DNA from 3 places in the Solibacillus isronensis genome. Region 1 is predicted to be linked to each of the others. Evidence: riboswitches for the same ligand, from Rfam matches in the RefSeq annotation. Region 1 holds a riboswitch; each other region holds the start of a gene.
The links. A riboswitch is a leader RNA that binds a small molecule or an ion and turns the genes downstream of it on or off. The one in region 1 is predicted to bind S-adenosylmethionine.
Positions count from the first base shown of each region.

Region 2: another riboswitch for S-adenosylmethionine. It lies ahead of M3166_RS12050 (methionine ABC transporter ATP-binding protein); the one in region 1 lies ahead of metK (methionine adenosyltransferase).
Region 3: another riboswitch for S-adenosylmethionine. It lies ahead of metA (homoserine O-acetyltransferase MetA); the one in region 1 lies ahead of metK (methionine adenosyltransferase).

Region 1 is NZ_JAMBOC010000001.1:12,555-17,864, reverse strand. It holds gene M3166_RS00105 (alpha/beta hydrolase) at 1-112, opposite strand, end outside; gene M3166_RS00100 (gamma carbonic anhydrase) at 367-879, shown strand; gene metK (methionine adenosyltransferase) at 989-2,185, opposite strand; SAM riboswitch class I at 2,451-2,566, opposite strand; gene pckA (phosphoenolpyruvate carboxykinase (ATP)) at 2,765-4,351, shown strand; gene M3166_RS00085 (alpha/beta hydrolase family protein) at 4,427-5,206, opposite strand; gene M3166_RS00080 (NUDIX hydrolase) at 5,190-5,310, opposite strand, start outside.
Region 2 is NZ_JAMBOC010000002.1:47,204-52,513, reverse strand. It holds gene gcvH (glycine cleavage system protein GcvH) at 1-360, shown strand, start outside; gene M3166_RS12060 (toprim domain-containing protein) at 450-776, shown strand; gene M3166_RS12055 (thioredoxin family protein) at 784-1,086, shown strand; SAM riboswitch class I at 1,148-1,250, shown strand; gene M3166_RS12050 (methionine ABC transporter ATP-binding protein) at 1,396-2,424, shown strand; gene M3166_RS12045 (methionine ABC transporter permease) at 2,417-3,085, shown strand; gene M3166_RS12040 (MetQ/NlpA family ABC transporter substrate-binding protein) at 3,241-4,047, shown strand; gene M3166_RS12035 (LysR family transcriptional regulator) at 4,174-5,076, opposite strand; gene gltB (glutamate synthase large subunit) at 5,195-5,310, shown strand, end outside.
Region 3 is NZ_JAMBOC010000001.1:1,015,277-1,020,586, reverse strand. It holds gene M3166_RS05200 (nucleoside-diphosphate sugar epimerase) at 1-584, shown strand, start outside; SAM riboswitch class I at 657-764, shown strand; gene metA (homoserine O-acetyltransferase MetA) at 918-1,859, shown strand; gene M3166_RS05190 (ABC transporter ATP-binding protein) at 1,910-2,680, opposite strand; gene M3166_RS05185 (YczE/YyaS/YitT family protein) at 2,806-3,432, opposite strand; gene M3166_RS05180 (HesB/YadR/YfhF family protein) at 3,579-3,869, opposite strand; gene plsY (glycerol-3-phosphate 1-O-acyltransferase PlsY) at 3,980-4,582, opposite strand; gene parE (DNA topoisomerase IV subunit B) at 4,886-5,310, shown strand, end outside.

The sequences.
Region 1 (5,310 bases):
GAGAACTACGGAACTTTTCGATTAACCATGCGTACCACCGATGATGTTCATATGCGCTATGAAGAATAACGACTACGGCTTTTGGTTGTTGCTCTGTTTCCCATTTCCACATGGCCATACTCCTTACATGTAAATTATTTTTATGTCATAAACACGAGACCTTTAATTTTAAATCTGAGTTTTGCCGTGTATCAAAAAATTATGGTATTGCGCCTTCTTTAATATCGGCATCATTATATTACTATTTATTTGTTTAATTATAATACATTCCGATCTAAAAGAAATGTTAATTGAAAAATCTTCACGTTTTGTTACGATATCTATAGATTTATCTACAATTTTATAGAAGAAATGAGGAAATGAAAAATGATATACCCTTATAAGGATAAAATACCGACGATTCACCCTTCTGCATTTATTGCCGACTATGCCACAATTACCGGCGATGTAACAATAGGAGCCGAAACTTCAATTTGGTTTAACACAGTAATCCGCGGCGATGTAAACAAGACAATAATTGGCGACCGTGTCAGCATCCAGGATTTGAGCTGCCTTCACCAAAGTCCCGCTTACCCTCTCATTATTGAAGATGAAGTAACAGTAGGTCATCAAGTTACATTACATAGCTGTACAATTAAGAAACGTGCTTTAGTTGGTATGGGTTCCATCATATTGGACGGAGCCGTTATAGGCGAAGGAGCATTTATCGGTGCCGGTAGTCTTGTGCCACCGGGAAAAGTGATTCCTCCCAACTGTTTAGCGATGGGACGCCCAGCAAAAGTTGTACGTGAAGTAACTGCAGAAGATCGCGCAGATATGGATCGCATTATTTCCGAATATGTAGCGAAGGGACAATACTATAAATCACTTCAGAAATAATTTCACACTCATTTACTGTTTATCGAAATCTCTACCTATAATATAGGAAGTTTACTGGAAATTACAAAAAAGGAGCTATCCATTTAACCGGATGCTCCTTTTTATTTTATTAGATTCCTGCTTTTGCTTTTAATTCAGCTGCTTTATCCGTATTTTCCCATGGCACATTTAAATCTGTGCGACCGAAATGTCCGTATGCTGCTGTTTGTTTATAGATTGGGCGACGTAAATCAAGCATTTTAATAATGCCTGCAGGACGTAGGTCAAAGAGTTCACGAACCCAGTTTACGATTTGTGATTCTGCTACTTTTCCTGTACCAAATGTATCAACAGCGATTGAAACAGGTTGTGCAACACCGATTGCATAAGCAAGTTGCACTTCAGCACGGTCTGCTAAGCCAGCTGCTACAATATTTTTGGCAACATAGCGTGCTGCATACGCTGCAGAGCGGTCAACTTTTGTTGCATCCTTACCAGAGAATGCTCCGCCACCGTGACGTGCATAACCGCCGTAAGTATCAACAATAATTTTACGTCCTGTAAGACCTGCATCTCCTTTAGGTCCGCCGATTACGAAGCGACCTGTTGGGTTGATGAAGTACTTTGTAGCTTCATCCAATAAATGAGCAGGAACTACCGGTTTAATAACGTGTTCTTTAATGTCTGTTTGGATTTGTTCCAATGTTGCTTCTTCATCGTGCTGTGTTGAAATAACGATTGTATCTACACGAACAGGTTCATTGTTTTCATCATATTCGATTGTTACTTGTGTTTTACCATCCGGACGTAAATATTCCAATTCGCCTGATTTACGCACTTCTGTTAAACGACGCGCTAATTTGTGAGCTAAAGAAATAGGCATAGGCATAAGTTCCGGTGTTTCGTTACATGCATAACCAAACATTAAACCTTGGTCGCCTGCACCGATTGCTTCAAGTTCATCTTCAGTCATTGAACCTTCACGTGCTTCCAATGCCTGGTCAACACCTTGTGCAATGTCAGGTGATTGCTCTCCTACTGCTACTAGTACTGCAAGATTTTCAGCATCAAAGCCATACTTACCGCGTGTATAGCCGATTTCTGCTACTGTATCGCGGATAATTCCTTTCATATCTACATAAGTAGAAGTTGTAATTTCACCAGATACTAATACTAAGCCTGTTGTTACCGTAGTTTCACAAGCTACACGTGCATTTGGATCTGCAGCTAAAATAGCGTCTAAAATGGCATCCGAAATTTGGTCACAAATTTTGTCCGGATGTCCTTCCGTTACACTTTCTGATGTAAACAGTCGACGATTTGTCATGTCATTTCCTCCTAAATCACTTTGGCAATTGTTTTTTATTGATACGGTACTCATTACCCATGTCCGTTATATTGCAGGAATTACGCTGATGCGTAGCTGCCTTTTTAACGTCAAGCTATATTTGCTTTAACACGAGGGTCTGAAAGGCTGTAACTATATAATTTTCGTTCAGTACGAAATTGTAAAACAAAATAAAAAAAATCCTTTCTCTCATAGCCGTGTTCATCACACGTGAGGAAAGGATATTACGTTTCGTTACCTTTCACTCTTATCGTTCAAGGGAAATTTTGCCCTTGCATCAGGTTGGCACCAACACGTATAAAATATACGCAGGTTGCCGGGTTTCATAGGGCCTGCCCCTCCACCAGCTCGGGATAAGAGTATCCGTTCAATTAAACATCTTACGCAAAAATTCAAGTACTGTCAACAAATTTTGACTTTTTTCGATCTGCTAAAATTTACGAAAAAATAATTTGCAATTAGTATAGATTATTTCACTTAATGTGTTATACTATTTTTGAATTAGGAATCAACTCCCCTCTATAAGGGAATACTATAAAAAAGGATGGTATTTAATAGATGAATTCGGTAGAAATTGCTAACGAGCTGAAAGAACTTTTAAACGGGGAAAACATCAAAACTCAATTATCTGTTCCACAATTAATTGAAAAAGCTACATCACGCGGAGAAGCATCGCTAACTGTTGAAGGCGCATTACGTGCTGAAACAGGCAAATATACTGGCCGCTCTCCTAAAGATAAATATATAGTAGAAGAAGAAATTTCAAATGACAAAATCGATTGGGGTAAAGTAAACCGTCCGATCTCTGCAGAAGTATTTGATAAACTTTATGTAAAAGTTATAAATTACTTAAAAGAACGTGACGAGTTATATGTATTCAACGGTTTTGCTGGTGCAGACAAAGAGTCTCAATTATCTATTAAAGTAATTAACGAATATGCTTGGCATAATCTATTCTGTCATCAATTATTCATCCGCCCAACAGCAGACGAATTGGCTAAACACGTTGCCGAGTTTACAATCGTATCTGCGCCAAACTTCAAAGCAGATCCGGAAGTAGACGGTACTGGATCGGAAACATTTATTATAACATCTATCGAAAAGAAAATCATCTTAATCGGCGGAACTGAGTACGCAGGTGAAATGAAGAAGTCAATCTTCGGTATTATGAACTACTTATTACCTGAACAAGGTATCTTCCCAATGCACTGTTCTGCAAACGTTGGAGAAGAAGGCGATGTAGCATTATTCTTCGGTTTATCTGGTACAGGAAAAACTACTTTATCAGCTGACAAAGACCGTAAATTAATCGGTGATGACGAGCACGGCTGGTCTGACAATGGCGTATTCAACATTGAAGGTGGTTGCTATGCAAAAACAATCAACCTATCTGCTGAAAATGAGCCGGAAATTTACAATGCAATCCGCTTTGGTTCAGTATTGGAAAACGTTGCGGTAGACCCTGAATCACGTGAATGCGACTATGCAGACGGTTCTTTAACAGAAAACACACGTGTCGCTTACCCTATCGACTTTATCGACAATATCGTCTTGCCATCAGTAGCAGGTCATCCAAATACAATCGTCTTCTTAACAGCCGATGCATTTGGTGTATTACCTCCTATCTCTAAATTGACTAAAGAGCAGGCAATGTATCACTTCCTAAGCGGTTTCACTTCTAAACTTGCCGGTACAGAACGTGGTGTAACAGAGCCAGAACCAGTATTCTCTACATGCTTCGGTTCTCCGTTCCTGCCGCTTGCTGCAACTGTTTATGCAGAGCAATTAGGTAAGAAAATTGATGAGCACGGTTCACAAGTATTTCTAGTAAACACTGGTTGGACTGGTGGCGAATATGGTGTAGGCAGCCGTATGAAGCTTTCTTATACACGCGCAATGGTGCGTGCTGCAATCGACGGTAAATTAAATAACGTTGAAACTACCCAAGACGCTGTATTTGGATTAAACATCCCAGTAGCAGTTGAAGGTGTACCAACTAACGTATTAAATCCTCGTGATGCATGGGCAGACAAAGCTGCTTATGACAAAAAAGCTTCTGAACTTGCCGAACTGTTCAAAAACAACTTCAAGAAGTTCGAGAATGTTGATGAAGCAATCGTTCAAAAAGGCGGTCCATTAGTATAATTTACTAATCAGCCGTGTTTATTCAACCAAAAACAGCATTTTTCTCTAGGAGAAAAATGCTGTTTTTTATTGTGTTTATTGGCGTTTCATCCAATCACATAAGTTTTTCACAGTATCGCGGTTTAGGTTGGGAGGATAGTGATGCTTTAATCCAGATGAGTACCATGTCTCAACAGATTTCCCTTCCTTTTTTAAATACTGCTCCAGTTTATAGGCATGCTCTATATCAACATGCTGATCTTCTGTACCATGAATAATAAGTACGGGGGTTTGAAGTTTATCGATTTCAAATAATGGTGTACGGTCATCATAGTTTTCCGGTACTTTATTTGGAGTACCGCCAACAATTCTCTTTAAGCCGCGCCGCATATCAACACGGTCCCAATATGTTGCTGTCGCATCCGATACACCTGCCCAAGTTACGAGCGATTTGATATCATCACGTAAAATCGCTGTCCACAATACCATTAACCCGCCGCGGGAAAATCCATATAAATTCACTTTATCCACTTGAATAAATTGCTTCAGTACTTCTATGCCGTTAACTGCATCATAACGGTCATCACCCGCAAACTCGTCCTTACCTTCTCCTCCGCGATTTCCACGATAATACGGAGCAAATACAACGAAGCCTTGCATCGCAAATTGAGCAATACGTGCAGGCCTGACCATGCCGATCGATTGGAGTCCCCCACGCAAATATAAAAGCGCTTCATATGTACCAGGGGCTTTAGGACGCGCCAATAATCCTTTTACACGCAGTCCTTGTGACCAATACGTAATTTCATCTAATCGGATATGAGGATTTGGAGATGGGTAATTGCGTATCGAAAAAATCTTACCATTGTCGTTCATGATTTTTCACTTCCTGCAACATCTTTTTCATTCCTGCATCCCGCATATAGAAACTTAATTTTGGCTGCTGCCAAAGCTCTTCTTCTGTCAGCCATAACATGCCT
Region 2 (5,310 bases), on a different contig from region 1:
CGTTATTCAAAAGAGCATGAGTGGGTTAAAATTGAAGACGGTAAAGCGACAATCGGTATTACGGATTTCGCACAGTCTGAACTAGGCGATATCGTATTCGTAGAGTTACCTGAAGTAGGCGATGAAATTTCAAGGGATCAGCCTTTCGGTAGTGTAGAATCTGTTAAAACAGTTTCTGAACTATATGCACCACTTTCTGGTAAAGTTGTTGCAATCAACGAAGAATTACTGGACAATCCTGAATATGTAAATGAATCACCATACGGTAATGCATGGATGGTTACTGTTGAGTTAACAAGTGAAGCAGAAGTAGACGAGTTATTAGACGCAGATGCTTACACTGCATTAATCGAACAATAATATGAAACACTAAAGCCTTCTATATAAAGGTTTTAGTGTTTTTTTGTTATTCTATATATAAAGGTGTCGAATGAAAGGAAGCGTGTTATATGGGAAGATGCATTGTTGTAGAAGGACGTGCCGATAAATTGAGATTAATCCCGATATTAGCTGAGGACGTGACAATTATTTGTACAAATGGCACAATAAGTGAAGTCAATTTGATTGATTTATTGGAAGAATATGAGCAAGATGAAATTATCACTATGTTTGATGCAGATAAAAACGGTGAGAAGTTACGTAAACTGATGAACCGTGCATATCCCGAAGCGACACAGCTTATCATACCTCATGAATATGTAGAAGTAGAAAAAACACCTACTAAAATCTTAAGGGATATTTTACTACAGGCAAAATTTTTAGTAAAAGAAGGATGACAGTATAATGGAACAATGGACGAAACAGCAATGGGAACAGAACGTACAACAGTATGATCAGACAGCGTTTTTCTTATATACGCCTATGTGCGGCACTTGTGAAGTGTCGGAAAAAATGTTGGAAGTAATTGAGAAATTACTCCCAGATCTTCCGCTTGGTATGGCAAATATCAATTATTTAGGGGATTTACCATATGAATTGAAAATTGAAAGTGTACCTTGTTTAATCGTTTCAGACAACGGGGAACTAACGAATAAAATTTATGCATTTAAATCCGTACCGTTTTTGTATGAAATATTAAAAAAGTAATTGACGTAGTCACTTTGTCGTGATAAAGTAACATTCATAATAATAAAACTTAATAACGTTGCTCTTATAAAGAGAGGTGGAGGGAAGTGCCCTATGAAGCCCGGCAACCAGCGTTTACGCAAAGGTGCCAATTCACACAAAGTTTAAACTTTGAAAGATGAGAGAACGGTTTACCGTATAAATGTATGTGAAACCTTTCTACTTGTCTTGGTAGAAAGGTTTTTTTCATTCAACGGAGGTTTTGAATGAGAATAGAACATGATTTTGAAATAGCAGGAAGGTTATTTCAATTTAGAAGGAGTACAACCGATGATTGATATACAAAATATTACAAAAGTGTATAACACGAAAAACGGTAAACTTACAGCAGTTGATAATGTAAGCCTATCGATTAACAAAGGTGAAATATACGGAATTATCGGCTACAGTGGTGCCGGTAAAAGTACGATGATCCGCCTGCTGAACGGTTTGGAAAAGCCAACAACAGGTTCTGTCATTGTAGGCGGCCAGGATATTGCAAAAGCTTCCGGGGCAAAATTACGAGAAGCACGCCAAAAAATAAGTATGATTTTCCAGCACTTCAATCTGCTCTGGTCACGTACAGTTGAAGAAAACATTGCATTTCCACTTGAAATTGCAGGCGTTTCAAAAGCTGATCGTGAAAAGCGAGTAGAAGAGCTGATTGAACTCGTAGGTTTAAAAGGAAGAGGGAAAGCGTATCCTTCACAATTGTCAGGCGGTCAAAAGCAGCGTGTCGGCATTGCACGAGCGTTGGCGAACAACCCGGAAGTACTTTTATGTGATGAAGCGACTTCAGCGCTTGATCCGGAAACAACGGATTCAATTTTGGAATTACTGCTCGATATTAATAAAAACATCGGACTTACAATTGTACTCATTACACATGAAATGCATGTTATTCGCAAAATCTGTAACAGAGTAGCGGTAATGGAAGCCGGTAAAGTAGTGGAACAGGGAGATGTATTGCAAGTGTTCCAGCATCCTCAAGCACCAATTACGAAAAACTTCGTATCACAGGCTTCTGGTGAAACACAGGAAACGCAAGCATCACTGGAACAGATTTTAGCCAATTATCCAGAAGGCAAAATCGCTAAATTAACATTTGCAGCGGCAACGACAGAACAGCCTGTCATCTCACAAATGATTAAGCAATTTGACGTAGTTGTTAATATAGTGCATGGCAAAATCTCAAATACAACGGGCGGTTCGTTTGGTACATTGTTTATTCATATCGATGGCGAGCCAAAAGCAGTCGCGGAAGCATTAAGCTTTTTAGCAAAGCAAGAAATTCAGGCGGAGGTGATTGAGCATGTTTAATCAATTATTTCCGAACGTAGATTGGGGTAAAATGCTCGAAGCAACATATGAAACAATTTATATGACGGCTGTTGCGACAGTCATCACATTTATACTAGGACTTCTAATTGGTATTGTCTTATTTTTAACGAGCGACAATCAATTATGGGCAAATAAAATTGTACACTTTTTGACAGGGTCACTCGTGAATATTTTCCGCTCGATTCCATTTATCGTCTTAATCATTTTATTAATTCCATTTACTAAGTTTTTACTTGGAACAATCCGTGGCGCCAATGCAGCATTACCTGCGCTAATTATTGGGGCAGCACCGTTTTATGCGCGCATGGTATTAATAGCATTAAGAGAAATTGATAAAGGTGTCATTGAAGCAGCCCGCTCAATGGGAGCGAAAACTTCTACGATTATTTGGAAAGTGCTGATCCCGGAAAGCTTACCGGCATTAATTTCTGGTATTACTGTTACTGCGGTAGCTTTAGTAGGATATACAGCAATGGCCGGCATTATCGGTGCGGGTGGTTTAGGTAACCTGGCATTCCTTGATGGTTTTCAGCGTAACCGAACAGATGTGACATTAATGGCAACTGTTTTAATTTTAGTTGTAGTATTCATTATCCAATTTATTGGGGACTTCATTACAGCAAGAGTGGACAAACGATAGTTAGTGGCTCATAAAAGGCCGTAATTATAAATAATGGTGCATCGAAACAATATGGACGCAAACTTTAAAAAAGTGCGCGTCTATAAGGGAAATAATCAGAATATAAAAAAGGTTTCGATAAACTGAACAAACTAAAAAAAGGGTAGGTAAAACAAATGAAGAAATTATTATCAAGCGTTATTTTAGGAGCTTCAGTACTTGCTTTAGCAGCATGTGGCGGAGAAGATGAAAAATTAGTAGTTGGTGCGTCAAATACACCACACGCAGTTATCCTTGAAAAAGTTAAGCCAATTTTAGAGGAACAGGGTATTGAGCTAGAAATTGCAACTTATACAGACTATGTTCTTCCAAACCAAGATTTAAATAACGGTGATTTAGATGCAAACTACTTCCAGCACATCCCATACTTCGAAGCTCAAAAAGCGGATTTCGATTATGACTTTGCAAATGCTGGCGGTATTCACATCGAGCCGATTGGTATTTACTCTAAAAAATATTCATCTTTAGAAGAACTTCCTGAAGGTGCAACGATTTTACTTTCTAACTCAGTGGCAGACCATGGACGTATGCTTTCATTACTTGAAGCACAAGGTTTAATTACATTAGCAGAAGGTATTGATAAAACAAAAGCAGAAATAAAAGACATCGTAGATAATCCGAAAAACTTCGAATTCGATGCAAACACAGCAGCTGAATTATTAGTGCAAATGTATGAAAATGAAGAAGGCGATGCGGTGTTAATCAACTCAAACTTCGCAATCGATAACGGTATTAACCCATTGGAAGATTCAATCGCAATCGAGTCTAGTGAATCACCATATGTAAACATTATTGCAGTAAAATCTGGTGATGAAGATTCAAAAGAAATTAAAGCATTAGTAGATGCATTACGCTCAAAAGAAGTACAAGACTTTATCGTTGAAGAGTGGGGCGGCTCTGTAGTACCTGTTTCAGGCGAATAAAATGATCAAAAAACCATTTTCTCTCTTCGGGGAGAAAATGGTTTTTTTTCTGGACATAAAATAGCCTTTTCTTAAATAAGGGGTATCTCCTTATCCAATAAAAATTTTTTTCTGTCCAAATGCATTTTATTGGAATCGTGTTAATCGTGAATAAAAGTTGGATATAAATTTGACGAATACTTCTTCGGATGGAGCAAGATCTCTTGCTGTTGGTGCAATGATGCCGACTGTGCGTCTTATATTAGGAATGGCAATCGGCACTTTGACAGTCATGCGCGGTGTTGAATCGTAAAGTGAACTTTCCGGTAAAAGTGTCACACCGATTCCTGCTGCCACAAGCCCTTTTAAAGCATCCATATCTTCTCCCTCGGTAGTGATATTCGGCATAAAGCCTACAGAGCGGCATGCATCAACAGCCACTTTATTTAAAATATAGCCTTCCGGAAAAAGTACAAATTGGTCATTACGCAAATCGACAAGGTTAATCGAATCTTTTTTTGCTAGTGGATGTGTTGCAGGCAATAAAGCATGGATGTTTTCACTAAACAGCACGGTTGTATTGATTGCTTCGTCTTTTGGTGGTAATGGTCCAAGCAAAGCTAAATTCAGCTCGCGATTTTTGACCGCATCAATCAAATACTTATAGGATCCTTGGCGCAAATGGAAAGAAATTTCCGGGTATTCTTTTTTAAATGCCGAAATGACGGTCGGCAATACATAGCTTGCCAAACTTGTAGGAAAACCTATTTTAATTGTCCCTTTTGCCGGGTCTAAATATTCTTCTACCTGCTTTGCAGCAAAATCAATTCCCTTGAGTGCGGAAATACAATGTTCCAAAAAAATCTTCCCGACCGGCGTCAGCTTTACGTTACGCCCAATTCGTTCAAAAAGCGGTGTGCCGAGTTCTTCTTCCAAGTTGGCAATTTGCCTGCTGATTGCAGACTGGGCAACGTGTAAATGCTCCGCTGCTTCAGAAATATGCTCCCGTTCTGCCACCTCTACAAAGTAACGTAACTGTCTTAATTCCACAATTCCCACCCCATTCATCTAAAAAGTAGATTGTTTATATCCAAACTATATATTGTTTATATTATTTCGAAAACTTTAAAATGTAAATACGGGATTGAAAGAATGAGGGGGAATGAATATGAGTTTTCATCAGTTACCAGAAGCACAAGGGTTATATAATCCTGAATTTGAACATGACGCATGCGGAATCGGCATGTATGCAAATATAAAAGGAATACCTTCACATCAGATTGT
Region 3 (5,310 bases), 1.0 Mb from region 1:
TGCTCATTTCATTTGAGAAGGCGAAGCTGAAAAATGTGGAGTTATTAGCCGAAATTTTATTGGTGGAACCGTTATTTATTCATGATTTGACGAATAAAATGTTACGACTGGGTATGATTGTGAAGGAAGAGGAATTTGCACTAACTGCAAAGGGTAAGGCTCAGCTGGAATCGGGCATTTTTGAAGAGGAACTTGAAGAAACAAGTTATTTTATTCAATACAGCCCGATCCATGAGCAGCCATTGGAGGGTGACCTGGAGGAATTTGCGGATTTGGAAGAGTTTCCGGAGCCTTTCCCGACAATCGAAACAGAAGAAATCGAAGCAATTGAAGAGAGCGTGCTGATTGATTTCATACAACAGCAACTTTCCGAACAACCGGTGGCGGAAGATGAAGTACCGCACTATATAACGAGTGTTGTTTCGACGGAATCGATCCAGATTAATGATATACCGGTCCTATGTTTTTTACTGTTTGATCAAAAGGAAAACAGGCATTTTGTGCGGGTATACAATACATTGACACGTGTATGGGATGAACGGCTGGAGACAATCTTATTTACTATAGAAAAAGAGCAGCTTTAGTATGCGTGAAATAATATTTTTGGAATTATTGCAAAATTACAAAGTACATGATACACTAATGACAATTTAATAGACTTATCAAGAGAAGCGGAGGGACTTGGCCCGATGATGCTTCAGCAACCTCTAGTTTAACTAGAAAGGTGCTACTTCCAGCAAGGTGTTGACCTTGGCAGATAAGAACGGGTAGAAGCCCCTCTCAATTCTGTTTTGCTGGAATGAGAGGGGCTTTTTTATTGTTCCGGAACGGTTCGTTTCGCTCGTAAAACAATGCATTGCCTGAATACCACAGATTATTAAAAGTTTATTGAAAAAGTTTATGAGGGGGAAAGTGGAATGCCGATTAATATTCCGAAACATTTACCGGCGGGTGAGCTGCTTAGAAAAGAGAAGATTTTCGTCATGGAGGAAGACCGTGCGAAAACACAACAAATTCGACCGTTAAATATTTTAGTGTTTAATTTAATGCCTGAAAAAGAGAAAACCGAACTGCAGTTGCTGCGCTTACTCGGTAATACACCATTACAGGTGGATGTGACATTTTTAAACACGGCTACATACGAATCAAAAAATGTTTCCAAATCGCATTTAGATACTTTTTACCGGACGTTCGACCAAGTGAAGCACCGTCGCTTTGATGGGCTCATTATTACAGGAGCGCCAGTAGAGAAAATGGATTTTGAAGATGTTGGCTACTGGAATGAGATTACGCATGTTATGGACTGGGCAGATGAACATGTCACTTCGATTATGTATATATGTTGGGGCGCCCAAGCTGCATTGTATCATCATTTTGGCATCGGAAAATTCGAATTGCCGAAGAAATGCTCCGGTGTTTATTCCCATGTGATTACGGATTTAACAGTAGATTTAGTGCGGGGATTCAGTGATGAGTATGTGGCACCTCATTCACGCCACACGTCGGTTTCAATTGATGAAGTGCGAGCACACCCTGACTTGCGACTATTAAGCTATTCGGATGATGCAGGCGTGTTTATCGTGCAATCGAAAAACAATAAACATATTATGATTACAGGGCATCTGGAATATGATGCAACGACCTTATCGGATGAGTATTTCCGCGATATTGAGAAAGATCCGGACAATACGGAAATTCCGATCAACTATTTCCCGAATAACGACCCGTTGCAGGCACCGAAAAATGTTTGGCGTGCCCATTCGCATCTGTTGTTCTACAACTGGCTGAACTACTACGTATACCAAGAAACGCCGTATGAATGGCATTACGTCGATGAAAATATTGAATATCATATTTAATGCTTATAAATGAAACGAACCAGCAAGAGATGGACTCCTGCTGGTTCGTTTTATTTAATTGCGACCCAGGCACGTTCGCGTTCAATCTGCAAACTAATTTCCCGCCCGAAGAAATCGCTTAATAATTCGTCTGTTAAAACAACTTCGCGTGCATTGGCTTCGACATTTTTTCCGTCTTTCATTAAAAGTACATGGCTAAAACAAGGAAGTATTTCTTCTACATGATGCGTCACGTAAATTAGGGTAGGGCCGTTTTCTGCTTGTGCAATCTGTTCTATTGTTTGCAGCAAGTTTTCCCGTTCGATTAAGTCCAGACCGCCACATGGCTCATCCAATATTAAAATTTCCGGATCCGCCATAATGGCCCTTGCTATTTGAACACGCTGCCGTTCACCTTGAGACAAATGCTCGAATGATTTATTTGCTAAATGGTCACAGTGAAAATGCTTCATAATAGAAACCGCATGGTCAATTTCTTCTTCCGTCACATCATTGAAAAGGCGAAGGGCACCGAATTTTCCGCTGAGCACGATTTCAATTGCATTATCCTGCCAGTTGAAGTTATCGATCATCGCATTGCTGACCCAGCCGATCCGCGTCCGCAGTTTCGGTATATACGTCTTGCCATATGTTTCACCCAGTACTTGGACCTTACCTTCATTTGGCCAAATATAGCCGTTAATAACTTTCAGCAACGTCGTTTTGCCGGAGCCGTTTAACCCTAAAATAGCCCAATGCTGTCCCTTTTGAACATGCCAGCTTAAATCATTTAAAATCTTTTTGTCATTGCGATATAAATGGATATTTTCAATATGTATCATTTAAAAACACCTCCACTTACTACTATGCACCTTTTTTCATTGTCGTGAAAGTATTTTTTGAAAATTGTAACAATTTAAATGTAAAAAAAAGAAAGCAAACGCATAATGCTTGCTCTCCTCATTATTTATATAACAACACTTTCGACACCTGCTGCGCGGTGGAACAACTTTCCGTTCCATTTGAGTGCCCATTGTACGACAGGCCCTAAGCCGAACGCCATAAATACAGTACCGACTCCGACTGGTCCGCCCAATACAAAACCTAATACAGCAACCGTTACTTCCATTGTCGTCCGTGCACGGTTGACACTCCAGCCGAGGCGATGCACCAACAGCAGCATTAATGTATCACGAGGTCCTACACCGAGGTTTGCGACCATATACATCCCGCAGCCGAAGCCGAGCAGAACAACGCCAACAACAAACGCCAATGTTTGTTCTAACAGTGTATTCGCATCCGGTAATACTAACAAAAATATATCAATAAAAATCCCTGTCAGGAACATGTCCAAATAAGTCCCTGCTTTTGGCAATCTTTTTGTGAAAAACGTATCAACAGCCAGAATGAGCAAACCTAAAATAATCGACCACATACCGACCGTTAATCCCAAGTTTTTTTGTAATCCGATATGAAGGACATCCCATGACCCAACGCCAAGTATTTGTCCTTTGATCGTCAATGCGACGCCTAATGATAAAACAATGATGCCTGCAATAAAAAATACGCAGCGCCAATAAAATTCCTGTTTCACTTTCACATGTAATCCCTCATCAATCCTCGATATAATCCTTACTCATTATAACGATTGAATCGGCAAAAATGGATTTACAATAAATTCGAAACATTTGAACTTTTTGAGCGGCAAATTGTTTGTATTAGGAAGCGGAAATAGGGCCTTTATTTTTCGTACGAATAAGTTAATTCATCGGATGAATCGGCGACATCTACAACTAAATGATGTTCATTAAAAAACCATTCATCGGATTTTTCGATGTAGTAATGAATATCTTCCACAACCGTTTCAATACCTATTTCATGCGGCTGCTCCCGTGTCATCCCTAACGAAAACCCTTCATGAAAAGGTGAAGAACCTCCATACCTTGCATAAAAGCGAATAAAATCGCCTTTTTCTACTTCCATCTCTTGTTTAAACCAATTGAGTGCTTTTTCTGATAGTTTGATTTCCATATATTTCACCTCTACTGCCATTATGCAGTAAATAAAAAAAACTTACAAAGCTCGCGTTCTGAATTTTAAGTACAAAAAAAGACTGAAAGGAAACCCTTTCAGTCAATCGTTTAAAATCCTTTAATTTTCGGTTCAGTACCGGCTTTAATCCGCTTAATATTTTCACGGTGACGGTAAAAAATGAAGCCTGCCAGAACGACAACCAAAATGAATAATGCATATTCTCCTGTTATCATCCAATGACCAATTACATAAATAACCGCTGCAGCGGATACAATCATAGATGATAAGCTGACCATTTTCGTTAACTTTAAGGCGATGACAAATACAATGATTAAAATTAAAAATAACGGTAAATTATAGCCTAAAATAACACCGCCGCTCGTAGCAACTGCTTTTCCTCCGCGGAAACTAGCGAAAATCGGGAACATATGGCCAGCAGCCGCGATGACACCTAAGATTAAAGGATGGACAGTGCTGTCTGCGAAAAATGGCAATAACGGTAGCAATACCGCAGCCGTTCCTTTCAATATATCAATAAGCAATACGGCGATGCCCGGTTTTTTGCCTAATACTCTAAATGTATTAGTCGTTCCTAAATTGCCGCTGCCTTGTTGTCGAATATCCGTTTTGTAAAAAATTTTGCCAATCCATAAAGCAGATGGAATGGAACCGATTAAATAAGCACAAATAATAATTAATGCGTTGATCAAGTGTTGTGCTCCTTTCGAATTCAGAATTACTACTTGGTACTAATAGTATGTATTGAATATTTTACAATGTTTTTTAATAGAAGGAAAGAGGTATTATTTTTTCGTTCATCGTAAAAAACAGGGAAAAAGTTACATTTTATTGTTTGCTACTGAAGGATATGCTTTTAAACGTTCGTTTTTGATGATACAATTAATCTTTGCAAAGCCTAAATCAGTACCTTTAAACATTGACATCATGCATATTTGAGCGTACGATTAGGTAGTAAATAGAACGTTTGTTTGTATTTTTGGAGGGGATTACATTTGGTAAAAAACCAAGCCGGTATTTCGTATAATGAAGATGCCATTCAAGTATTAGAAGGTTTAGAAGCCGTACGCAAAAGACCAGGGATGTATATTGGTTCTACAGATAGTCGAGGTCTTCACCACTTAGTGTATGAAATTGTAGACAATGCAGTGGATGAAGCGCTTGCTGGATATGGAAATCATATCATCGTGAAGATTCATGAAGATAACAGTATTAGCGTGCGTGACCATGGTCGTGGTATGCCAACAGGTATGCATAAAATGGGTAAACCAACCCCTGAAATTATTTTCACCGTCCTTCATGCAGGCGGAAAGTTTGGACAAGGCGGTTATAAAACAAGTGGCGGTTTACATGGTGTAGGTTCATCAGTTGTAAACGCCTTATCAACATTTTTGGAAGTAACAATTTATCGTGATGGCCA